Regions from separate parts of the Streptomyces sp. NBC_00872 genome, predicted to be linked through region 4. Evidence: riboswitches for the same ligand, from Rfam matches in the RefSeq annotation. Region 4 holds a riboswitch; each other region holds the start of a gene.

Region 1 (5,896 bases), 3.3 Mb from region 4:
CCTCGGCGGCGGCGAGTCCTCCCGGCTGCACAACCGGCTGGTGCGCCGGGACCGGACCGCGGTCGCCGCGGGCTTCGGACTGCTGCGTCTGGCGGGCGCCCCCTCCCTCGGCTGGCTGGATGTGAAGACGTCCGGCGGGGTCGAGGTCCCGCGGATCGAGGCCGCCGTCGACGAGGAGCTGGCCAGGCTCGCCGCCGAGGGACCGACCGCCGAGGAGATGGAGCGGGCCCAGGCCCAGCTCGAGCGCGAGTGGCTGGACCGGCTGGGCACGGTCGCGGGCCGCGCCGACGAGCTGTGCAGGTTCGCGGTGCTCTTCGGCGACCCGCAGCTCGCGCTGACGGCCGTCACGCGCGTGCTGGACATCACCGCCGAGGAGGTGCGCGCCGTCGCCGCGGCACGGCTGCGCCCCGACAACAGGGCGGTGCTGGTGTACGAACCGCTCGCCTCCGAGGACGCCGCCGACGCGGCGCGCACGGCCGGCGACGAGACCGACGAGCACGAGGGGACGGACCAGTGAGCGACGCTGCCGTGACCATGGACTTCCATCCGCAGCCGACCGCCGGCGAGGCCAGGCCCTGGGCCTTCCCCGCCCCCGGGCGCGGTGCGCTCGACAACGGCCTGACGGTGCTGCGCTGCGACCGCCCGGGACAGCAGGTGGTGGCCGTCGAGATCAATCTCGACGCCCCGCTGGAGGCCGAGCCCGAGGGGCTCGACGGTGTCGCCACGATCATGGCGCGCGCCTTCTCCGAGGGCACCGACAAGCACAGCGCCGAGGAGTTCGCCGCCGAGCTGGAGCGCTGCGGCGCCACCCTCGACGCGCACGCGGACCACCCGGGTGTACGGATCTCCCTGGAGGTCCCCGTCTCCCGGCTGCCCAAGGCACTCGGCCTGCTCGCCGAGGCGCTGCGCGCCCCCGCCTTCGCGGACAGCGAGGTCGAGCGGCTCGTACGGAACCGGCTCGACGAGATCCCGCACGAGACCGCCAACCCGGGCCGCCGCGCCGCCAAGCAGCTCTCCAAGGAGCTGTTCCCCGCCGCCTCACGGATGTCCCGGCCGCGCCAGGGCACCGAGGAGACGGTGGAGCGCATCGACGCCGCGGCCGTCCGGGCCTTCTACGAGGCGTATGTGCGTCCCGCCACGGCCACCGCCGTGGTCGTCGGCGATCTCACCGGCGTCGATCTGGACGAGGTGCTCGCGGAGACCCTCGGCACCTGGACCGGTGACACCGCCGAGCCGCGCCCCGTACCGCCCGTGACCGCCGACGACACCGGCCGCGTGGTGATCGTGGACCGGCCCGGGGCCGTCCAGACGCAGCTGCTGATCGGCCGGATCGGTCCCGACCGGCACGACCGCGTCTGGCCCGCCCAGGTGCTCGGCACCTACTGTCTGGGCGGCACGCTCACCTCCCGGCTCGACCGGGTGCTGCGCGAGGAGAAGGGCTACACCTACGGGGTGCGGGCCTTCGGGCAGGTGCTGCGCTCGTCCGCCCCCTCGGAGCCGGGCGGGCCGACGGGTGCCGCGATGCTCGCCATCAGCGGTTCCGTGGACACCGCGTCCACGGGTCCGGCGCTGGACGACCTCTGGAAGGTGCTGCGCACCCTCGCGGCCGACGGTCTCACCGACGCCGAGCGTGATGTGGCCGTCCAGAATCTGGTGGGCGTGGCGCCGCTGAAGTACGAGACGGCCGCCTCGGTCGCCGCCACGCTGGCGGACCAGGTCGAGCAGCACCTCCCGGACGACTTCCAGGCACAGCTCTATGCCCGGTTGGCCGAGACCGGCACGGTCGAGGCGACGGCCGCGGCCGTCAACGCCTTCCCGGTGGACCGGCTCGTCACCGTGCTCGTCGGGGACGCCGAGCAGATCAAGGAGCCGGTCACGGCTCTCGGTATCGGAGAAGTGACGGTCGTCTCCGGCTGACCGATCGGCTGACCAGTCGGCTGACCGAACGGTCACCGGTGACCGATTCCGATCGCTGGAGCTCTGCTCGGTAAGCCCGATAAGCCCGGTAACGATAAATCCGTCGGTGAGATAAACCCCGGTGACACCCGTCACCGGGGTTTCCTCATATGTCCGCTTTAGTGGGGAGGTTGCCTGTCTGCCCTGTGGTGTGCGCTACAAAACACCCTGTCCATTTGGTGATTGAAAGATGAGCCGCTTAGCGTCGGTCCGGCTGTTCGCCAGCACCCCGCCGCGACCGCGGCATCGGACAGCCATCGCCGAGTCCCCGTCAGGCGCGAGCCTGGGGAGCCGGGGACCCACACGCAGTCCCCGGGGTGAATCGGACGCCTTGGCGCACACCCGCGCCGAGGTGTCCGTAGGAGACCTTCCTGCTCCCACCCTCTGTCCCGGTAGGCGAGAAGGAGGGAAAGGACCAACCGCTACATGGCGTTCACCCGTGCCACCGGCAAGCATCGTGCCCGGAGCCGTCGGACCCGCAGGGGCATGGGCGCCGCCGGCGCCGCGACGCTCACCGCGACAGGTGTCATCAGCGCCCTGGCCGCCCCGGCGCACGCCGCCGAGCCGGACACCCGGGCCTCCGGACGGACCGGGCTGGCCCAGGCCCTGGTCATCGGTGACTCCCTCGCCGACGCGATCGACGCCCAGGCCGAGGCCCAGCACCAGGCCGCCGTACGGGCCAGGGCGAAGGCCGAGGCCCGGCGGGCGGCCGAGGCCCGTGCCAAGGAGATCCGCGCGGAGAGGCAGCGCGCCGCCCGCGCCGCCGAGCGCAGGCGCCTCAACGCCTTCCGGCTCCCCGTCACCGGCTCGTACGTCACCACCGGCTACCGGACCGGCGGCTCGCTCTGGTCCTCCGGCAGCCACTCGGGCGTCGACTTTTGCGCGGCGTCCGGGACCCCGGTGGTGGCCGTCGGCGCGGGCACCGTCGTCGAGGCCGGCTGGGGCGGCTCGTACGGCAACAACGTCGTGCTCCGGATGACCGACGGCACCTACACCCAGTACGGCCATCTCTCCTCGATCGCCGTCTCCGCCGGTGGGACCGTCGTCCCGGGACAGCGGATCGGTCTCTCCGGCGCGAGCGGCAACGCGACCGGACCGCATCTCCACTTCGAGGCCAGGACGGACCCTGAGTACGGCTCCGACATGGACCCCGTCGCCTATCTGCGCGCACACGGTGTGAACGTCTGACCGAAGCCGGCCGCTGGCCAAAAGATATCTATTGATTCCGGGCACCCATCGGAAATCCGCGTTGATTGCAATAGAGTCACGGAACAGGCGTCGATCGGCAGCGTTTCGCGCGGATTAAGTCGGAGGTTCGGACATGCGCATTCCCGCGCACTCGGTATGCACGGCGATCCGCGACGACATTGTCTCCGGTGTATTCGAACGGGGCAGCCGGCTCACCGAGGAGCAGCTCGCGCGGCGCTACGGCGTCTCCCGGGTCCCGGTGCGCGAGGCCCTGCGCACGCTGGAGTCCGAGGGCTTCGTGACCACCCGCCGCCATGTCGGCGCGTGTGTGGCCGAGCCCACGGACCAGGAGGCGGCGGACCTCCTGGAGGTACGGCAGCTGCTGGAGCCGCTGGGCGCGGCCCGCGCCGCCCAGCGCCGTACGGAGGCCCATCTCAAGGTGCTCCGTGGCCTGGTCAGACTGGGGCAGGAGAGGGCCAGGCGGGGCCAGGGCGAGGATCTGCGCTCGCTCGGCGCCTGGTTCCACGAGACGCTCGCACAGGCGTCGGGGAGTCCGGCGCTCACCGCCCCGCTCACCCAGCTCCGGCACAAGATCGCCTGGATGTATGTGGTCGACCAGCCCGCGCATCCCGTGGAGTCCTGGGCGGAGCACGGCGCGATCGTGGACGCGGTGGCGCGCGGCGACGCGGAGCGCGCGCGGTCCCTGACCGCCCTGCACGCGGAGCGCACGGCGGCGGTGCACCGGCTGCGCCGGGCCGAGCGCGGCCGGGAAAAGGTGAGGGCTTCGCAACATGTTGTAAACACCGCGAGTGCTCGCACTTAACATTCTCGCCGTATACAAAGAATTGGAATAGCGCGGCTTATTCTTCGCTGCCCGCACGAAAAGACGGAGCCGCGGTGCGCCGAATTCGGCGCACCGCGGCTCCGCCGTGCGAAATGACGGCCGACCGCCCGACGGCTGTCGGGCCGTCCGGCGACCGCCGGATAGCCGGGCCGTGCGGACGGTTCAGACCGTCTCGGGCAGCTCGTCCAGTCCCTCGGCGACCAGCTTCGCCAGCCGGTCCAGAGCGGCGTCCGCGCCGTCCGCGTCGGAAGCCAGCACGATCTCCTCGCCGCCCCGCGCGCCCAGACCGAGCACCGCGAGCATCGACGCGGCGTTGACGGGGTCGCCATCGGCCTTCGCGATCGTCACGGGGACGCCGGCGGCCGTGGCGGCACGGACGAAGATGGACGCGGGTCGGGCGTGCAGCCCCTCGGCCCAGCCGACATTGACGCGGCGCTCAGCCATGGTGTTGCCCTTCAAGTCTCAAAAGTCTGAAAAACGATGTCCGGCCCAGAGTCTCATGTGATGTGGAGTGTCCCCGTTCCGGCCCCGTCCCGCCCCCGCTCCCGCCGTAGGCTTTGGCCATGGAGACCCCGCCGGACCAGAAGCCGCCGGACCATGCGTACCCCGACCACGCGTACCCCGACCACGCGTACCCGGATCACTGGGAAGCGGACGTGGTCCTGCGCGACGGGGGCACCGCCCGGATCAGGCCCATCACCACGGACGACGCCGAGCGGCTGGTCAGTTTCTACGAGCAGGTCTCCGACGAGTCGAAGTACTACCGGTTCTTCGCGCCCTACCCGCGGCTGTCCGCGAAGGACGTGCACCGGTTCACCCACCACGACCAGGTGGACCGGGTGGGGCTCGCGGTGACGGTGGGCGGGGAGTTCATCGCGACCGTACGGTACGACCGCATCGACGACCGGGGGCGGCCCGCGTCCGCGCCCGCCGACGAGGCGGAGGTCGCGTTCCTCGTCCAGGACGCGCACCAGGGGCGCGGGATCGCCTCCGCCCTGCTGGAGCACATCGCGGCGGTCGCCCGCGAGCGGGGCATCCGGCGCTTCGCCGCGGAGGTGCTGCCCGCCAACGCCAAGATGATCAAGGTCTTCCGGGACGCCGGGTACACACAGAAGCGCAGCTTCGAGGACGGTTCCGTACGGCTCACACTCGATCTCGAACCGACCGCGGAGTCGCTGGCGGTGCAGCGCGGCCGTGAACAGCGGGCCGAGGCGCGCTCGGTGCAGCGGCTGCTCGCGCCGGGGTCGGTCGCCGTCGTCGGCACGGGGCGCGCGCCCGGCGGGGTCGGCCGTACGGTCCTGCGGAATCTGCTCGGCGCGGGCTTCACCGGCCGTACGTACGCGGTGAACCACGCCTTCGAGGAGGACAGGACCGAGATCGACGGGGTCGCCGCCGTGCGGTCCGTCGGGCGGATCGGCGAGCCCGTCGATCTCGCGGTGCTCGCCGTACCGGCGGAACGGGTGCCGGAGGCGGTCGCGGACTGCGGCGAACACGGCGTACGGGGGCTGGTGGTGCTCTCCGCCGGCTACGCGGAGAGCGGTCCCGGGGGCAGGGAGCGGCAGCGCGCGCTGGTGCGGCAGGCCCGTTCGTACGGAATGCGGATCATCGGCCCGAACGCGTTCGGGATCATCAACACCGCCGACGCGGTACGGCTCAACGCGTCGCTCGCGCCGGAGCCGCCCGAGCGGGGGCGCATCGGTCTCTTCACCCAGTCCGGCGCGATCGGGATCGCGCTGCTCTCCGGGCTCTACCGGCGCGGCGCGGGCCTGTCGTCCTTCGTCTCGGCGGGCAACCGCGCGGACGTCTCGGGCAACGACATCCTCCAGTACTGGTACGAGGACCCGGACACCGATGTCGCCCTGCTCTATCTCGAATCGATCGGCAACCCGCGGAAGTTCACGAGGCTCG
Region 2 (5,896 bases), 690 kb from region 4:
TCCACAAGACCGGGACGGGAGAGGAACTCATGGCCGGGGAAGTGCTCGACGGCTTCGATCACACACGGTACGAGCGGGAGGTGACCGAGCGATGGGGCCGGGAGGCGTATCGGAAGGGCGACCGCTGGTGGCGCGCGCTCAGCGAGGAGGAACGCCAGGGGTTCCAGGACCGGCACGAGGCCATCGCCCGCGACTGGGCACGGGCGAGGGAGTCGGGGCTCGCCGCCGACAGCGACGAGGCCCAGGCCGTCGCCCGCCGTCATTGCGACTGGCTGTCGGTGACGGCGGAACCCACGAAGTCCTATGTCATCGGCGTGACGCGAATGTATGTGGACGATGCACGCTTCACAGCGGCCTATGACAAGTACGGTGAAGGGACAGCAGTGCTCGTACGGGACGCCATGAAGGTGTACGCCGAGCACCACCTGACTGGCTGACCGGTCGGTACGGCCGGCCGGTCGGCAGACTCGGCGGCGACCGGGCACCGGCCCGGCGACCGACGTGGCGACCGACCGGCCATATGACCGAACGACCGGGCCGTCCGGCCGTCCGGCCGTCTGACCTGCTGAGGAGCCGGTCGCGATCCGACCTCCTCCATAGCCCACTCGGCCGACGGCGAGTCGCCGCCGAGGACGGCAGCGGCCAGCCTGGGTGGGGCGCGGTACCGTCCGCAGCCCTAGGCGGAACCGGGCAGGTGACCACTGGTGGGGAAGCTGAGCAAGCTCAGGGAGACCCTGAGTGGCAGAGGCGCGCGGGCCGACGATCTGACCGGTCCGATGTCCGCCGACGGGTCACCGATGCCGGAAAGCCGTATCCGTACCAGCCGCCGGCTGGTGCGCTTTCTCCCCGTCCTGGTGATCGGCGTCGGGGTAGTCCTCGATCTCTCGACCCCGACGCGGGTCACCGCCGCCCCCCTGTACGCGGCCTCACCCCTGGTCGCGGCGCCGTTCTACCCGCTGATCGGCACGCTGCTGATCAGCGTCGCGGCGGTCTGCGCCGAACTGTCGATGCACCTCTACGCCAACTCGCTCAACACGCTGGAGTCGCTCAGTGAGTTGCTGACGGTGGTGATCGTGTCTCTTCTCGCGCTCTACATCGGCGGGGTACTGCGCCGCAGCGGGCAGCGGCTCGCCTCGGCCCGGATCATCGCCGAGACCGCTCAACGGGCGGTACTGCCAAGACCCGCCGAGCGGATCGGGGGGCTGCGTATCGCCGCGCGGTACGAGGCGGCCCAGGAGGGCGCGTTCATCGGCGGCGATCTGTTCGCCGTACAGGACACGCCGTACGGGGTACGACTGGTGGTGGGGGACGTACGGGGGAAAGGGCTGGAGGCGGTCGAGGCGGTGGCCGTCGTCATCGGGTCCTTCCGGGAGGCCGCCGAGCAGGAAAGATCGCTGGAGGGCGTGGCGCAGCGGCTGGAGCGCGCGCTCACCCGCGACGGGAGCAGACGGGGCGGGCTCGACGCCTTCGAGGGGTTCACCACGGCGGTGCTCGCCGAGATCCCGCACGACGGGAGCGTGGTGCGGCTGGTCAACCGGGGCCATCCCGATCCGCTGCTGATGTGCGAGGACGGCGCGGTACGGATGCTGGAGACGCGCGACCCCGCGCTGCCCCTCGGGATGAGCGAACTGGCCGCATGGCCGGACCGTGCCCAGCAGGCCTTCTACCCGGCCGGCTCGACGCTGCTCTTCTACACGGACGGACTCTCCGAGGCGCGTGACGCCCACGGGGTCTTCTATGTGCCGAGCGACCGGCTCGACGGACGGATCTTCCAGGGGCCCGACGAACTGCTCCAGGCGCTGATCGACGACGTCCGGCTGCACACCGGCGGCGGGAGCCAGGACGACATGGCGCTGCTGGCGGTGAACCGCCCCACGGAGGGGCAGCCGGAGCGGCGCAGGACGATACCCCTCGTTCCCTGAAGCAGTTCCCTGGAGCAGTTGCCTGGGTTCCCTGACGGTTGCCGGACGCCGTTCGCTGACGCCGTTCGCTGACGCCGAGTCCGCCGTCACCACCGTGTGTGATCGACAGGTATCCCTCCGCATAACATTTGACATACCGTCAGGTAAGTGGGGCGTACTGAAAGGAAGTCAGCTCGCCCGATTGCGTATGCATGTGCCCTGGTGTGTCCGATGCGAAGTTGTTAATGATCACCGGGAACGGCTTGGAATAAGGGCCTGGTCTCTATTAACGTTCGATAACGCAGCGCGGTCGTCCCAGCCGTCGTAAGAGTCGGCACCGTGCTCATGCGCCGAATCCCGCAAGGGAACCGGGGAACCACCAATTGGGGTGAATCGGAAGTTCTTCGCTGCCTCGTGCGGCGCAGGGCGACCGTAGGAGACCTTCCTGCTCCGAACCCGTCAGCTAACCCGGTAGGCGAGAAGGAAGGAAAGGAGTGCGCCTCAGTGGCGTCCAATCAGCCTGCCCCCACCGCCCCCTTCGAAACCACCTCCTTCGGCAGCGAGCCGGAACGGGCATGGGGCGAGTGGAACCCGACCGAGGAGTCCGTACGCCCGGTACGCGGCAGGCATCGTGTCGGCAAGCAGCGCAACGGCTTCGCCCGTAGCTCCACCGTCCTCGGCGTCGGTGTCATAGCCGCCGTCGGCGCGGGCGGCATGGCCACCGCGCAGGACAAGCCCGCGGTCTCCATATCCCTGCCCGACGCCATCACCGACAATCTTCCCGACGCCGGGTCGCTCCCGGGCATGGGATCGCTGGCGGCGGACGAGGCCGAGCCGGACCTGCTGGCCAGCGCCCCGCTCACCACCGCCGGTATGACCGCCGCGGACGCGGAGCAGGGCGCCACGGACGCGGGCGAGGCCCTGCGGGCCCGGATCCTCCAGCAGGCGGAGCAGCAGCAGAACGAGGCCGACGCGACGGAGAAGGCGGCCGCGGAGCGCGTGGCGGCCGAGCAGGCCGCGGCACTGGCCAAGAAGCAGCAGACCGAGGCCGAGAAGAAGATCGAAGAGGCCAAGAAGAAGGCCGAGGCGGAGGCCAAGGCCAAGGCGGAGGCGGAGCGCCTCGCGAAACTGGCGGCCAGCTTCGCCCTTCCCACCTCCTCGTACACCATTACCTCCACCTACGGTGAGTCCGGCTCCATGTGGTCCTCCGGCTACCACACCGGTCTGGACTTCGCCGCCCCGACGGGCACCCCGGTCAAGGCCGTGCACAGCGGCACGGTCACCTCCGCCGGCTGGTCGGGCTCGTACGGCTACCGCACCATCCTGGAGCTGGATGACGGTACGGAGATCTGGTACTGCCACCAGTCCTCGATGACCGTCACCGCCGGGCAGAAGGTCACCACCGGCGAGACCATCGGCCGGGTCGGCGCGACCGGCAATGTGACGGGGCCGCATCTGCACCTTGAGGTGCACACCGCGGGCGGCTCCGGTATCGACCCCATGAGCTGGCTGAGCAGCAAGGGTCTGACTCCCTGACCCGGGGTTGACCCCATGATCCGGGCCTGGCTTCCTGCCCAGGGTCTGACCCCATGACCCGGGTCTGACTCCCTGACCACGGCCTGACCCGGGCCCGGGGCTCTGTCCCCGATTCGACCACCGTGGCGTGACTGGCACAGTCCGGTCCCCGGCGGCTCCGGCGCTCGCCCCCCGACGCCTGGGCCGCCGGTCCCGTTTCCGGCCCCCGCCCCTCCGCCAGCCGTCAGTCGTCAGCCGTCGGCAGGGGACCTGACCTGACCTGACCGGCACGTTCGTCCACGTTCGTGTCAGTACTGGCGGTACGGGTTGTAGCCGTCGTAGTCGATGTACGGCGGAGGCACCGGCACCCGGCCCGTGGCCCGCGCCGCATAGGTCAGCGCCGGTCCCGCCGTCTCCCTGCGCTGCCAGAGATGGTGCAGCAGCTCCTGCTCGCGCTCGACGAAGTCCGGGCCGGCCTTGCCGCGCTGGGCGTGGTGGCGCAGAAACGCCAGGGACGTCGCGAACGCCTCGTACTCGCCGACCGATCGGGACGCCTGGGGCCCGTACGTACGGCCCGCGAAATCGCGTGCCACCGTGCGCGCCCGCATCGAGGAGAGCGCCTGGGGCGCGGCCGCCGGCAGCCAGCCCGCAGCCGCGTACGCGGGCAGCTCGGCGGAGACCGTACGCAGCTCGCGCTGTCTGCTCCAGATCGCCAGCCAGGTCAGCAGCCCGAAGACCGGCACCATGAACGCCGCGTACACGGCGTAGAAGCCGAACGGGCCGAAGAGCGACGTCGAGCCGTTCCACAGCGCGTGCATCCCCATCGCCAGCGCCAGACCGAGCGGTGGAAGGGCGAACCGCCGGAACCTCTGGCGACGGGTCGCCATCGCCGCCAGCCCGAAACCTATGCCCGTGAGCACGGTGAAGAGCGGGTGCGCGAACGGGGACAGCACCACCCGTACGAAGAAGGTCGCCGCCGTCATGGCGGGCAGGCCCGTGCGGTCCGCGGTCTGGTCCTCGCCGAAGGCGCTGCCGAGATAGAGGATGTTCTCGGTGAAGGCGAAGCCGGTGGCGGTGAAGCCCGCGAACACGACCCCGTCGACCAGCCCGGTGAAGTCCCGTCTGCGGAACAGGAAGATCAGCAGGATCGCCGCGGCCTTGGCGCTCTCCTCCACGACCGGCGCTATCACCGTGGCGCCCAGGGACTCCGCGCCCGCCGGGTCCGCGGTGGCGGTGGCTATCCACCGGGTCGCGAAGGTGTTGGCGATGATCGCGACCAGGGCCGCGGCGAAGGCGCCCCAGGCGAACGAGAACAGCAGATTGCGCCAGGGGCCGGGATCGACGCGGTCCAGCCAGCGGAAGGCCGCGATCAGGAGCGGTACGGGCAGCACGGCGAGACCGAGACCGACCAGAAAGCCCTCGGTGCCGGTCTGGTCCCGCACGAGCGCCAGGATCACCAGCGCGCAGAGTGCGAGCAGCGTGATCACGGCCCCCGCCCGCACCGCCCGGTGACGCCAGAAGGCGCGGCGCGGGCGATAGCGCCTGCGGGCAGGGTCCGGTACGGCGGTCCACAGGTCACCGAGCTGTTCCTGCTGCTCGTAGACGGGGATCGCCGGGCCCGGATCGAGGCGCTGCTGCGAGGGTTCCGACACCCGATGACCCTAACGAGAGCCACTGACACTGGCGATGGTGCCTCTGCCGCTACCGCCGGTTACGGGCGGACCCGGGGCGGGCCCTACGGTCAGGTCGCGTCAGGCGGACGGCTGTCCCGGCTGTCCCGGCTGTCCCGGCAGATCCGGCAGATCCGGCAGATCCGGCCGTGCCGGCCGTTACGGGTGTCCCGGCCGTTCCGGCAGATCCGGTACGCGGCGGAACAGCAGATCGCGTACGGCATGGCCCTTGTCGAGCCCCTGGCCCTCGAACCGGGTCAGCGGCCGGAACGCGGGACGGGGCGCGTATCCGCCGTCCGGCCGGGTGTTCTCGAAGCCCGGGTGGGCCGTCAGCTCCGCGAGCATCTGCTCGGCGTACGGCTCCCAGTCGGTCGCGCAGTGCAGTACGGCCCCGGGCCTCAGCCGGCTCGCGGCCAGGGTGAGGAACTCCGGCTGGATCAGCCGTCGCTTGTGGTGGCGCTTCTTGGGCCAGGGGTCGGGGAAGTAGACCCGCAGCCCGTCGAGGGACCCGGGCGGCAGCATCTCCCTGAGCAGGATGATCGCGTCGCCGTTGGCCACCCGGATGTTGGACAGTCCGTTCTCCTCCGCGAGCCGGAGGAGATTTCCCTGGCCGGGGGTGTGCACATCGACCGCGAGTATTCCGGTGCCGGGGTCGTCCGCGGCCATGCGCGCGGTGGCCTCGCCCATCCCGAAGCCGATCTCCAGGACGACCGGCAGCCCGCCGAACAGCTCGTACGGATCGAGGACCCGCTGTCCGTCGATGTCCAGGCCCCAGACGGTCCAGAGCCGTCGCAGCGCGTCGGCCTGGCC
Region 3 (5,896 bases), 3.3 Mb from region 4:
ATGGTGCCGACGATCGATGCCTCAGCAACCGTTGTATTCATGCGACAAGAACACCGCAATTTTCGTTGCTACGCACCCCAGCCCGGAGCCGCCAAGCCCGCCACGCCCGGTGGGAAAAGCCGCTACATTGCCTGCTGTCATTTAACGGAACGGCAATCCGAGGTACACGTGCGGGTTCGGGTGGAGCAGGTTCGGGCGAAAACGACGCGGAGGTTTCTCCTGGAAGCGGCGGCACAGTTGTTCGATGAGCGGGGTTACTCAGGCACCAGTATCAGCGATATCAGCGCGCAGTCCGGCCGTACCAGCGGAGCCATCTACTTCCACTACGCCAGCAAGGAGAATCTCGCCCTCGCCATTGTCGAGGAGCATTTCGCGACCTGGCCCGATCTGATCGACCGTTACAGCTCGTCCGACCGCCCGGCGCTGGAACGGCTGGTCGCGCTGAGTTTCGAGGTGGCGAGGGCCTTCCGGGACGATGTGGTCATCCGCGCGGGCGCCCGGCTCTGGGCGGAGCGCACCGCTATCAATGTCACGCTGCCGAGACCTTTTGTGGGCTGGCTGGAAACCGTCACCAAACTTCTCGAAGAGGCCCGGCAGGAGGGGGAACTCACGCAGGGCGTCACCCCTCAGGTGGCCGCGCACGGACTCGTGTGCGCCTTCTTCGGACTGCACACCGTCTCCGACGCACTGGAGGGGCGCCGGCAGATCGAGGAAGCGCTGCACGATCTGTGGCTGCTGCTCCTGAACGCCCTTCAGCCGGACCCGGATCCGGCGGCCCTGCTCGCGCGGGTGCGTGAACACCCCCTCGCACCTGTGCCCGCCGGAGGGCGATGAACCGAGGGCGGCGGCGGACGGGCAGATGGCCGGACCCGGCCGGGACGGAGGGATGTCCCGGCCGGGTCCGGCCGTCTGTGCGGGTGCGCGTGTGCGCGAGCGCGCGGGTCTGTACGGAGGTGACGGTACGTCAGCGTCGACCGCCGCCGGAGCCTGTCGGCGGGGCCTGTCAGTAGGGGCCGTTCACATTGTCGATCGAGCCGTACCGGTCGGCCGCGTAATTGCACGCGGCGGTGATGTTGGCGACCGGGTCGAAGCTGTCCATCGACGTACCGGGCACGTGGTAGGCCTGGAACGTGGGGTCGATGACCTGGAGCAGGCCCTTGGAGGGCGTACCGGCGGCGGCGTTGGAGTCCCAGTTGTTGATGGCCGACGGATTGCCGGAGGACTCACGCATGATGTTCCGGTAGATACCGTCGTAGCTGCCGGGGATGCCCTGGGCGGCCATGACGTCCAGCGACTCGTTGATCCAGCCGTCCAGATCGTCGGTGTACGTCTTCGGGGCCGCCTGGGTGACGGTGTCGCTCGTATCAGCCGTAGCGTCCTCGGTGGCAGCCGTCGCGTCCTCGGCGGTCGCCGTAGCGTCCTCCGTGGTCGCCGTCGTTTCCTCGGTGGCCGGTGTGGCGGTTTCCTGCTCGACCACGGCGGTGGCCGGTGCGGTGGTCGCCGACGTGGCGGTGGCCGGTGTGGCGGTGGCGGGCGGGTCGGACGCGGTCCTCTCACCGAGGGTCAGTTCGACGCCGGGGTGGATCAGTGCCGGGTTGCCGCCGATGACCTCACGGTTGTTCTCGTACAGCTTCTTCCAGCCGCCGCTGACGGAGTGCGCCGCCGCGATCCTGGAGAGCGAGTCCCCCGCGACGACGGAGTAGGTCTCCGGATTGTCCTTCTGCGTCGCGGCGGCGGGCGACGACACCGCCTCGGCGGTGGTCGCGGCGATGAACGGGAGCGCGAGTACGGCACCACCCGTGCCCACGACGGCGAGACCTCGGGCGAACGGGCTGGTTCTGGGGCGGCGGTGCTTGGCCTGTGCGGGCATGACGAATTCCTCTCCGTCGCCTGCGAGGTGAGCTGTCGGGTTCGGGCTGGAGCTGCCCGGCCGCGGTATGAGCGCGGCTTCACCCCAAGCCGGTCCGGATTCCGGAACGGCGCCTTACCTGGGTCCCCCGCTCCTGCCGTGCGTGAGTGGATTCGGTTTCCGGACGGCGGCAGGATTCGGCGGTCCGTCCGGATTGACGTGAACGTAGGCGGAACGTCCGGACAAAAACAAGACCTGAATTCACAGCGCGATCCCGGCGGACGAATCCAGAGCGGAATGATCCGGTTACACAGAAGTCATCCGGGAGCTCAACTCTCGCTCCCCGGGAGCGAAATGGCCAAGGCGACGGGAAGCATGGAACACCGCCGATGTGACGCACATCATGACCCTTGACGGAATTTCTGACGTCACAACACCGTACAGAGAATGCCAAGGTGTACCAATACTACTCAAATGCACCATGGGAAGAATGCGGGCAAAACGCCCATACAATTACTTTTCAAAACGGGTGCGCTATGCCCCGATGCTCCCATCAATTCGACGTGGGTGTCATTTATTCCGCGTCGGGGCGCGTGTCGAGTGCGTATCGCCGCTATTCGGGGAGGAAAGCGGTGGAACGAGGGGACCGTCCTTGGGGAGTGCGCCGGGACCACGACGGCATCGTCGCGTCGCGTACGTTCATGGCGTAACTCGTCTGTTCCACGAGGAGGTTCAGTGTCACAGGATCCGTGGTTTCTGAGGGATCTGGCGCCGGATGTCGTGCTCGCCGGTTCGGTGATGAACGGCAGTCTGCGGGGAGCCGAGGCGGTGCGGGCGCAGATTCGTGCCGTGCTCGGCCTCTACCGGGAGTTCACTCCCGTCTGGGAGGGCGAGTTCGGTGACCGCCGGATGAACGAGTACACCGCCGTGGTCGACGGCAGGCCGGTGACGGGGGTCGGCGTGTTCCATATCAACGACCAGGGCCAGGTGGACGAGATCGTCGTCGATCACCGGCCGCTGTCCGCGGCCCTGACCGTCTCCAGGCTTCTGGGCGAAGCCCTGGCCGACGGCCCCGGCCGTGACCGCGACGAGTTCTACCGCCCCGACGGACAGACCTACGAGGATCTGATCAGGTACGCCGAAACCCATGGCCGCGAACTCTGACGCGTACGTCCGCTCGCGACCGCCGAACCGCGAGTACGAGGGAGCGTCGCGCGTGCTTCAGTGCCGCCGGGGCGCCGGGCCCGTGGAGTCGCGCACCACAAGGTGCGGCACAAATGCTTCCTGCCGCCGTGGGGCGTCCGGGTCGGCGATACGGGCTCTGAGGATGTCCGCGGCCCGTCGGCCGATATCCGTCTTCGCCGGGGACACGGTGGTCAGAGGCACTTCGCACAGGTCGGCCACCTCGTTGTCGTAGCCGATCACGGAAAGGTCCTCCGGGACGTTCAGTCCGCGCCGCCGCGCCGCGCCGACCAGCAAGGACGCTTCACGGTCCGCGAAGCAGAGTGCGGCCGTCGCCCCCCGCGCCACCAGACGGCCGAGGAAGCCGTCCGCGTCCTCGGCGGTCCAGCGCGGCAGTGAGGCCGTGACCACGGGAGCCGGGTCGAGCCCGGCGCGCTCCAGTCCGACGGCGAGGCCCGACCGGATCTGCGGGGCCGTGTGCGGACTGGTCCTCTCCATATAGCCGACGCGGGTGTGCCCGAGCCCCAGCAGATGCTCGGCAGCCGCACGCGCCCCGGCCGCGTGATGGGAACAGACGAACTCGTGCGATGTCGCCGTCAGGTCCATCCCCCGCTCGACGAGCACCGCGGGCACGGCGAGTTCCCCCGAGATCCCGAGCCAGTGCTGTGGACCGTCCTCGCCGAGAGTGGGTACCAGTATCAGCCCGGCCGTTCCCGACCGGATCAGTTCGTCGACGGCCTCCTGCTCCATGCCCGGGTCCCATTCGGTGCAGCGCAGGAGCATCCGGCAGCCGTGGCGGGAGAGTTCACGTTCGATACCGGCGATGACGCGCGGGTAGTAGTAGGTCAACGAGGGCACCACGACGCCGACGGTGTACCCGGTGCCGGACGCCCGGGACTCCGAGACATACGTTCCGGATCCCTGCCGGCGGTAGACAAGGCCCTCCTGGACCAGCAGGTCGACGGCCCGCCGCACGGTGTTGACGCTCACTTCCTGGTCGCGGGCCAACTGCTGCTCGGTGGGCAGCTTGCCGGCCGGCCAGCGCAGTTCGGCGATGGCCCGTCGCAGCTCGTCCGCGAGACGGCGTGTCTTGTGCCCCCGCGCGGCCGCACCGACAGGAGTACGTGGCGAACTCACCGCATCCCCCTCGATCTGCGCCCGCACCGGCCCGACATGACGAGCTTACGACCCTACCCGGCACGGAGCCGCCGCCGCCGAGAGAGCACCGGCCCCGAATTCATTCCAATGAATCTGTTGACGCATGGCATGACTTGACCGAAACTCCTCACCAGACGCGGCGTCAGTCATCGCGATCCCCCACGCACGATCCCCCCACACAAGAAGACGAGGTTCCCTCGTGGCCATCACCCTGTCCGTGCGCGGAACGAGCAGGCGCACCGCACTCTTCGCCTGCGCAGTACTGGTCATCGGGTTCCAGGCGGACGGGACCGCCTTCGGGACCGAAACCTCGGCCGCCGCGGCCGCCGCCACGGCGTACTACGTGGACCCCGCCGTGGGTTCGGCGGGCAATCCCGGCACCGCGGACAGACCGTGGCGGACCTTGCAGGAAGTCTTCGCGTCCGGGCGGACCTTCGCCGACGGAGACGTCATCTACCTGCGCAGTGGAAATCACGGAAGCCCGGTCATCACCGGGGGCGTCTCCTCGGGCGTCCGGACCGTCAAGGCGGCGCCCGGCGCTGCGCCCCGCATGAAGACGCTGAGGTTCGCGTCCGGGGCCACACGCTGGACGGTCGACGGGGTGCTCATCTCGCCCCAGGAGGCGGACGGTACGTACACCACCGGCAATCTGGTGCAGTTCGACGCGGGTGCCACCCACGACATTCTGCGGAACTCACAGGTCCGGGCCGCGAGCGACGCGTCGGCGGACACCTGGTACAACAACGACTGGGTCAACCGGAGCGGCACGGGCGTCCTGGTCATCGGCGCCGACAACCAGGTTCTCGACAATCAGATCCGCAACGTCCGCAACGGTGTGATGCTGGAGCGCACTTCCCAGGCCGGCGCCGGCGCGACCGGAGCGGTGGTCAGGGGAAACAGCGTCAACCACTTCTGGGAGGACGCCTTCCGGTGCAAGGTCAGCGGCTGCCTCGTCGAGTACAACTCGGCGGTGAACAGCTACGCGGTCGTACCACCCGGCATGGAGAGTGACCCGCCGCACCGGGACATGTTCCAGAGCTACCGCGGCGACGGCAGTTTCACCCCGGTCACCGGCGTCGTGCTGCGCGGGAACGTCTTCACCAGCCGCACGGGCACGCGGTACACGAAGATCCCCTTCCAGTACAACGGCAAGTACACGATCCAGGGGATCGGCGCCTTCGACGGCCCGTACCGCAACTGGACCATCGAGAACAACGTGGTCCAGGTGGAGGTGGGTCTCGCCATGGGCCTCTACGGTATGAACGACAGCAAGATCGTCAACAACACCGTGGTCCCCCGGTATCCGGCCACCGACAGCGAGATCCGGCTCACCCATCAGAAGGACGGTACGCCGTCGAGCGGCGACATCATCCGCAACAACCTGGCGCGCACCTTCAACACCGGCGCCGCGACGAACGTCCAGCACTCCAACAACATCACGGTGGGGACCGCCTACTCGACCCACTTCGTCAACTATCCGGGCGGAGACCTCCATCTGAGGCAGGGATCCCCCGCGATCGGCGCCGCGACCACCAGGGACGCTCCCACGCTCGACGCCGACCGGAAACAACGCTCCACACCCTTCGACGTGGGCGCCTACGAATCCTGACCCCGACGGCACCGTTGCCCCGCCGAGAGAGGACGACTCACCAAGTAGGCGTATCCGGGCGGGAGTTCATGACGTGGGACTGGTGCGTCGGGCACGCT
Region 4 (5,896 bases):
GATGGTGCTTGCCTGGTACGGATCGTGCCGCTGGTACGGGGGTCGTGCCGGTCCACCGGTACCGCCGGTCCGCACGCGTCCCTACCGGTCCGTGCGGTCCGCGGTGTCCACGCCGTCCAGGACGTTCGAGTACCAGGGGCGGTCCGTCGCCTCCCGCTCCTCACGGCGCTCACGCACCGCGTCCGGGTCGATCATGGTGTAACCGCTCTCCCCCGGCCTCACATAGTGGAGATGCTCGCGCGCCAGCCGCTGGATGTAGGCGTCGTCCTGGAGCCGCGCCTTCTCGTCGCGCAGTTCCTCGACCCGCTGCCTCGCCTCCCGCGCCTGCCGCTCCTGCTCGGCGATCTCGTTCCGCTGCGACACGTACTGCCGCATCGGATACGCGAGCGCCACCACCAGTGTGCACACGACCAGGGCGAGAAAGGCCGCCCGGCCGGTGAGACGGGAGCGGCGGTCCTGGCGGCGGTTCTGCGAGCGGTAGACGCGCGCGGCGGTCTGCTCGCCGAGCAGCCGCAGCCTGGTCGCGGTGGAGAACCGGTCCCGGTTCCCGGCCATGGCTCGCCTCCCCTGTTACGTGCGTACGTCCCCGGACACGGTACGGGACCGGGGCCGGGGACGTACGGACGACGGGCGGGACGGGCGGCCTCACCCGACGGCCGGCCCGGCCCCGCCGCTCGCGCTCAGGCGGAACGGAACCGCGGGAACGCGCTGCGGCCCGCGTACACCGCCGCGTCGTCGAGGATCTCCTCGATACGCAGCAGCTGGTTGTACTTGGCGACACGGTCCGAGCGGGCCGGGGCGCCGGTCTTGATCTGACCGCAGTTCACCGCGACGGCGAGGTCGGCGATGGTGACGTCCTCGGTCTCGCCGGAGCGGTGGGACATCATGCACTTGAAGCCGTTGCGCTGGGCCAGCTCGACGGCGTCCAGGGTCTCGGTCAGCGAACCGATCTGGTTGACCTTGACCAGCAGGGCGTTGGCGGAGCCCTCCTCGATGCCACGGGCCAGCCGCTCCGGGTTGGTGACGAACAGGTCGTCGCCGACGATCTGCACCTTGGAGCCGAGCTTGTCGGTGACGACCTTCCAGCCGGCCCAGTCGTCCTCGAAGAGCGGGTCCTCGATGGAGACGAGCGGGTAGGCGGCGACCAGCTCCTCGTAGTACTCGGTCATCTCGGCGGCCGAGCGGGACTTGCCCTCGAACTCGTACGAGCCGTCCTTGTAGAACTCGGAGGCGGCGACGTCGAGCGCGAGCGCGATGTCGCGGCCCGGCACATAGCCGGCTTCCTTGATGGCTTCGAGGATCAGGTCCAGCGCGGCGCGGTTGGACTCCAGGTTCGGCGCGAAGCCGCCCTCGTCGCCGAGGCCGGTGGAGAGCCCCTTCTGCTTCAGGACCTTCTTGAGGGTGTGGTAGACCTCGGCGCCCCAGCGCAGCGCCTCGGAGAAGGACTCCGCGCCGATCGGGGCGATCATGAACTCCTGGATGTCCACATTGGAGTCGGCGTGCGAGCCGCCGTTCAGGATGTTCATCATCGGAACGGGCAGCAGATGCGCGTTCGGGCCGCCCAGGTAGCGGAAGAGCGGGAGGTCCGAGGCCTCGGAGGCGGCGTGCGCGACGGCGAGGGAGACACCGAGGATGGCGTTGGCGCCGAGCGAGCCCTTGTTCTCGGTGGCGTCCAGGTCGATCATGGCCTGGTCGATCAGGCGCTGCTCGGTGGCGTCGTAGCCGACGAGCTCCGGGCCGAGCTGCTCGATGACGGCGAGTACGGCCTTCTCGACACCCTTGCCCAGGTAGCGGTCGGGGTCTCCGTCACGGAGTTCCACGGCCTCGAACGCACCGGTGGAGGCACCGGAGGGGACAGCAGCACGGCCGGTGCTGCCGTCGTCGAGGCCGACCTCGACCTCGACCGTGGGGTTGCCTCGGGAGTCCAGGATTTCCCGGGCTACGACGACGTCGATGGACGGCACGAGCATCTCCTTCTGGGATGTGACGCTTGGAGTGCAGGGTCTCATTGGCCTTGCGGCAAGAGCCTAACCGGCTCGGAGACGTCGGCCGCCCGGTGCCCGCCCGCTGGGACGGATCTAGGTCCTGTCCGGCGGATCTTCGTGGATCAGCCCGGGGCGTCTGGTGCGGTACATCGCAAGGCGGAGGATCGTCCTCGTACTGGACGTACTTGGACGACTCCGACAACGCGGCGAGGTGCCGTGCCAGGCGTTCCGGGCCCACGAAGATCCGCCGGACAGGACCTAGCACCCGAGCGCCTCGGCGCACCTATGAGCACCGTCGTGCGCACCGCCGTGAGCGCCGCCCCGCGTACCCCCTCCGTACTCCCCGAGTGCCCCCTCCGTACGCCGGGAAGAGGGCAGACCCCGGCCCGGCGCGTACGGGGGATCACGCGCCGGGCCGGGGGGATCGGGGGGCGGGTCAGCTCAGGTGGAGCTGCTGGCCCGGGTAGATCAGATCGGCGTCGCGGACGATGTCCTTGTTCAGGTCGAACAGCTTCTTCCAGCCGCCCTTCACCTGCTGCGCGGCGGCGATCTTGGAGAGGCTGTCGCCGGACTTGACCTTGTACTCGCCGTCGCCCTTCTCGATCGTGGCCGTGGCGGCGCGGGTCTCACCGCGCGAGGCGGGCTGCGCCTGCTCCCGCTTCGGCTGCGCGGGCCGGGTCTGCTGCGGGGAGGCCTGTTCTCCCGTACCGGAGCCGGATCCCGAGCCGGAGCCGGAGCCGGAGCCGGAATTCGAAGCGGAACCGGAACCGGAATCAGAGCCGGAGCCCGAGCCCGCCGAGCCACCGTCGTACGCGGCGCCGGAGAGGTTCACCCCGCAGGTGGGCCACGCGCCCTTGCCCTGGCCGGCCAGGACCTTCTCGGCGACGGCGATCTGCTGGGACTTCGAGGCGAGGTCGGCCCTGGCCGCGTAGGCGGTGCCTCCGTAGGCGGCCCAAGTGGAGCCGCTGAACTGGAGTCCGCCGTAGTACCCGTTGCCGGTGTTGATGGACCAGTTGCCGCCGGACTCGCACTGGGCGACCTGGTCCCACTCGGAGGCGGTCGCGGCGGACGCGGAGGTGGCGCCGATCAGCGGGACCGCGACAGCGGCGCCGGTGATGCCGGCGAGCGTGGCGTAGCGGGCGGTCACGGAGCGGGAGGGACGGCGGTGCCTGCCCTTGCTGGAACCCTTGCTGGAACGCGGCATGGAACTCTCCTCACCGACGCCTACGAGGTGAGCTGTCGGGTTCGGGCCAAGTGAGTTGCCCGGCCGGGTGCTCGCGCACCCGGCTTCACCCCTAGCCGGTCGTCGGCCGTCTCTCGACGGCCGGGGCCGGCACAAACCTTGGGTCCCCCGCTCCTGCCTTCGGCGCATGACGCGACGACTACTCCCCCCGACCGACGGCAGGATTCGGCGTGACGGTCGACGAGGCCCGCGGTGCGAGCGGTTCAGACCGTAATCACAGGCCCGTCGGTTCTTCAAAGGAGAACATCAGGGAAATAACACCCTTACCCACCCTCCGGGTTTACGCATTTCCGCTGGTGAGAGCGGAAAGCGGGGCAACCCGTAGGCCAAAAGTCCCTAGTTGCAGCAAAGAGACCCTTGTCTCACTTGCACAGAAGTGGACATAGGGCAGCGAACTACCCTTGCATCCGTGCCACTTCACGGCAGTTCAAGGGCGGGATCAAGGAAGAGGCCGAGGGGGGAGACCGAGGGGGAGACGCGGAGGGAGCCAGGGGGAGATCAGGGCCGCGGCCAGGGAGGACACCCCCATGGCACACCGGGGCACACCGGGGCCCAGCGGGAAGCGCCGGGGCGCGCCAGGGGGGCGGCACACCGGCCGCCCCCCGTTCACCCCTCAGCCACCGCGCCGACAGCCCCGGAGCCGTCAGCCCGTTCGTCTCACAGCCAGCCGCCGAGCACCTTCTGCCCGTCGGCGATCAGCCAGTTGCGCTCGACGGGCCGGTCGGCCTCCGCCGGAGCGGGCGATTCCGCACGATCCGTCAGACCGTCCGTACTACGCGACAGTCCGTCACCCCGTGAGGCATGACGGCCGTAATCAAGCCCTTCATCCGAATTGCCCGTTACGGCATCCTCCTGGGCGGCCTCACCGCGGTGCTTGCCCTTGGCCGACTCCGTACCGCCGGCGGCGGTGCCACCGAGGCCGTCGGCGCCAAGACCGTCGGAGCCGAGGCCCTCAGCGCCCTTGCCGCCGTCCGCGGAAGCGGAGGTTCCCGGTGCGGGCGTGGTGGCCGAACCGGAGGGGACCGGCTCTCCGGGCGGCGTCTTCCCGTCGGAGGGGGCGGAGGGCGTGGCGTCCGGAGTACCGGAGGGAGCGTCCGCGGGGCTGTCGCTCCGGTCGTCCTGCGCGGCCCCCGCCGAGCCGGAGCCGCCCCCGAGACCGACACCCTCCAGCAGGGCGCCCGTGAGCCCGGAGACCGGCGCGCAGCTCGACCAGGCCTTCACGCCCTGCGCCGCGAGCACCTTCTCGGCCACGGCTATCTGCTGGGAGCGGCTGGCGAGGTCGGCGCGGGCCGCGTACTCCCCGCCACCGAAGGCGTCCCAGGTCTCCTGGCTGAGCTGGAGGCCGCCGTAGTGGCCGTTGCCGAGGTCCGCGCTCCACATGCCGCCGCTCTCGCATTCCGCGACACGGTCCCAGGTGGAGGCGTCCGCCGCGCTGGCGCCCGAGGCGGCGAACAGCGGGATGGCGATCGCCGACCCGGTCACCCCCGCGGCGACGATCAGAGCGGGGGCCTGGCGTGGTCTGCGGTGTCGGCCGTTCGCGGAGCGCATGCGCTTGCCTTCCGTGTGACTGTCGTTTCGACTACGGCGTGTTGCAGCTGAGTCGTCGGTGAACGTAGCGGTACTCGAACGTCTGTCACAAGTCGATGCAGCGGAGATCACGTGAAAGTCACATTCCTGACGGCCCGTCAGTTATGGAGCGACGATCCGCCAGTGATCGGCGCCTGTCCCACGGCGATACGCCGGCCGTCCGCCGCCGAATCCGTCAGTGACTCATCAGCCGGACAATGGCGTGAACTGCACCGGAAGTGTGCGCAATCCACGCATGATGAGCCCGCCGCGCCAGCGCAAATCGGCAGGATCCACGGCAAGCCGCACATCGGGCAGACGGGTCAGCAGGGACGCGAGAGCGGTCTGTCCCTCAAGGCGGGCGAGGGGCGCACCGAGGCAGTAGTGGATGCCGTGCCCGTAGCCGAGGTGCTGATTGTCACGCCGCGCGAGATCGAGCGTGTCGGGCGACGCGAACCGCTCGGGGTCACGGTCCGCCGCGGCGAGGACGACCAGTACGGGATCGCCCACCGCTATCCGCTGCCCGCCGAGCGTCACAGGCTCGGTGGCGTACCGCCAGGTGGCCAGCTCCACCGGACCGTCGTGGCGCAGCAGTTCCTCGACACCCGTCGCGAGCAGTTCCGTCTCCCCCGCGTCGAGCGAACGCTGAAGCCGGGCGCGCTGCTCCGGGTGGCGCATCAGCGTATGGACGCCGTTGCCGATCAAATTCACGGTTGTCTCAAAACCGGCAAAGAGGATGATAAAGGCCATCGCCGCGGCCTCGTTCTCGGTGAGATGCTCGCCGTCGTCACTGGCCCGGACGAGACCGGAGATCAGATCGTCGCCCGGGTTCTCCCTTTTGCGGTGGATGAGTTCGGCCAGATATCCCCGGATCTTCTTGACCGACCGCGCCACTCCGCCGCGCGGCCCGCCGCCGTGCCGGATCATCATCCCGGCCCAGTCGCGGAAGTCGTCCTGGTCCTCGGCCGGCACCCCGAGCAGATCGCAGATCGCGTAGATGGGGAGCGGGAAGGCGAAGTCATGGATCAGATCCGCCTCCCCCTCCGCCGCGAAACCGTCGATGAGCCGGTCGGTGAGCTGCTGGACCCGGGGAGCGAATTCC

The links. A riboswitch is a leader RNA that binds a small molecule or an ion and turns the genes downstream of it on or off. The one in region 4 is predicted to bind cyclic di-AMP.
Region 1: another riboswitch for cyclic di-AMP. It lies ahead of OG214_RS09975 (M23 family metallopeptidase); the one in region 4 lies ahead of OG214_RS24230 (transglycosylase family protein).
Region 2: another riboswitch for cyclic di-AMP. It lies ahead of OG214_RS21090 (M23 family metallopeptidase); the one in region 4 lies ahead of OG214_RS24230 (transglycosylase family protein).
Region 3: another riboswitch for cyclic di-AMP. It lies ahead of OG214_RS09705 (transglycosylase SLT domain-containing protein); the one in region 4 lies ahead of OG214_RS24230 (transglycosylase family protein).

Annotation. Positions count from the first base shown of each region.
Region 1 is NZ_CP108806.1:2,335,501-2,341,396, reverse strand. Features, by position in the region: gene OG214_RS09985 (pitrilysin family protein) at 1-517, shown strand, start outside; gene OG214_RS09980 (M16 family metallopeptidase) at 535-1,917, shown strand; cyclic di-AMP (ydaO/yuaA leader) riboswitch at 2,205-2,370, shown strand; gene OG214_RS09975 (M23 family metallopeptidase) at 2,383-3,144, shown strand; gene OG214_RS09970 (GntR family transcriptional regulator) at 3,278-3,967, shown strand; gene OG214_RS09965 (HPr family phosphocarrier protein) at 4,151-4,432, opposite strand; gene OG214_RS09960 (GNAT family N-acetyltransferase) at 4,552-5,896, shown strand, end outside.
Region 2 is NZ_CP108806.1:4,929,966-4,935,861, forward strand. Features, by position in the region: gene OG214_RS21080 (MerR family transcriptional regulator) at 1-437, shown strand, start outside; gene OG214_RS21085 (PP2C family protein-serine/threonine phosphatase) at 777-1,922, shown strand; cyclic di-AMP (ydaO/yuaA leader) riboswitch at 2,240-2,394, shown strand; gene OG214_RS21090 (M23 family metallopeptidase) at 2,406-3,437, shown strand; gene OG214_RS21095 (PrsW family intramembrane metalloprotease) at 3,725-5,068, opposite strand; gene trmB (tRNA (guanosine(46)-N7)-methyltransferase TrmB) at 5,246-5,896, opposite strand, start outside.
Region 3 is NZ_CP108806.1:2,275,515-2,281,410, forward strand. Features, by position in the region: gene OG214_RS09695 (ScbA/BarX family gamma-butyrolactone biosynthesis protein) at 1-2, opposite strand, end outside; gene OG214_RS09700 (ScbR family autoregulator-binding transcription factor) at 169-834, shown strand; gene OG214_RS09705 (transglycosylase SLT domain-containing protein) at 1,004-1,870, opposite strand; cyclic di-AMP (ydaO/yuaA leader) riboswitch at 1,875-2,036, opposite strand; gene OG214_RS09710 (hypothetical protein) at 2,585-3,013, shown strand; gene OG214_RS09715 (substrate-binding domain-containing protein) at 3,071-4,168, opposite strand; gene OG214_RS09720 (choice-of-anchor Q domain-containing protein) at 4,389-5,798, shown strand.
Region 4 is NZ_CP108806.1:5,623,172-5,629,067, reverse strand. Features, by position in the region: gene OG214_RS24240 (septum formation initiator family protein) at 82-555, opposite strand; gene eno (phosphopyruvate hydratase) at 681-1,970, opposite strand; gene OG214_RS24230 (transglycosylase family protein) at 2,422-3,189, opposite strand; cyclic di-AMP (ydaO/yuaA leader) riboswitch at 3,192-3,364, opposite strand; gene OG214_RS24225 (transglycosylase family protein) at 3,886-4,776, opposite strand; gene OG214_RS24220 (cytochrome P450) at 5,002-5,896, opposite strand, start outside.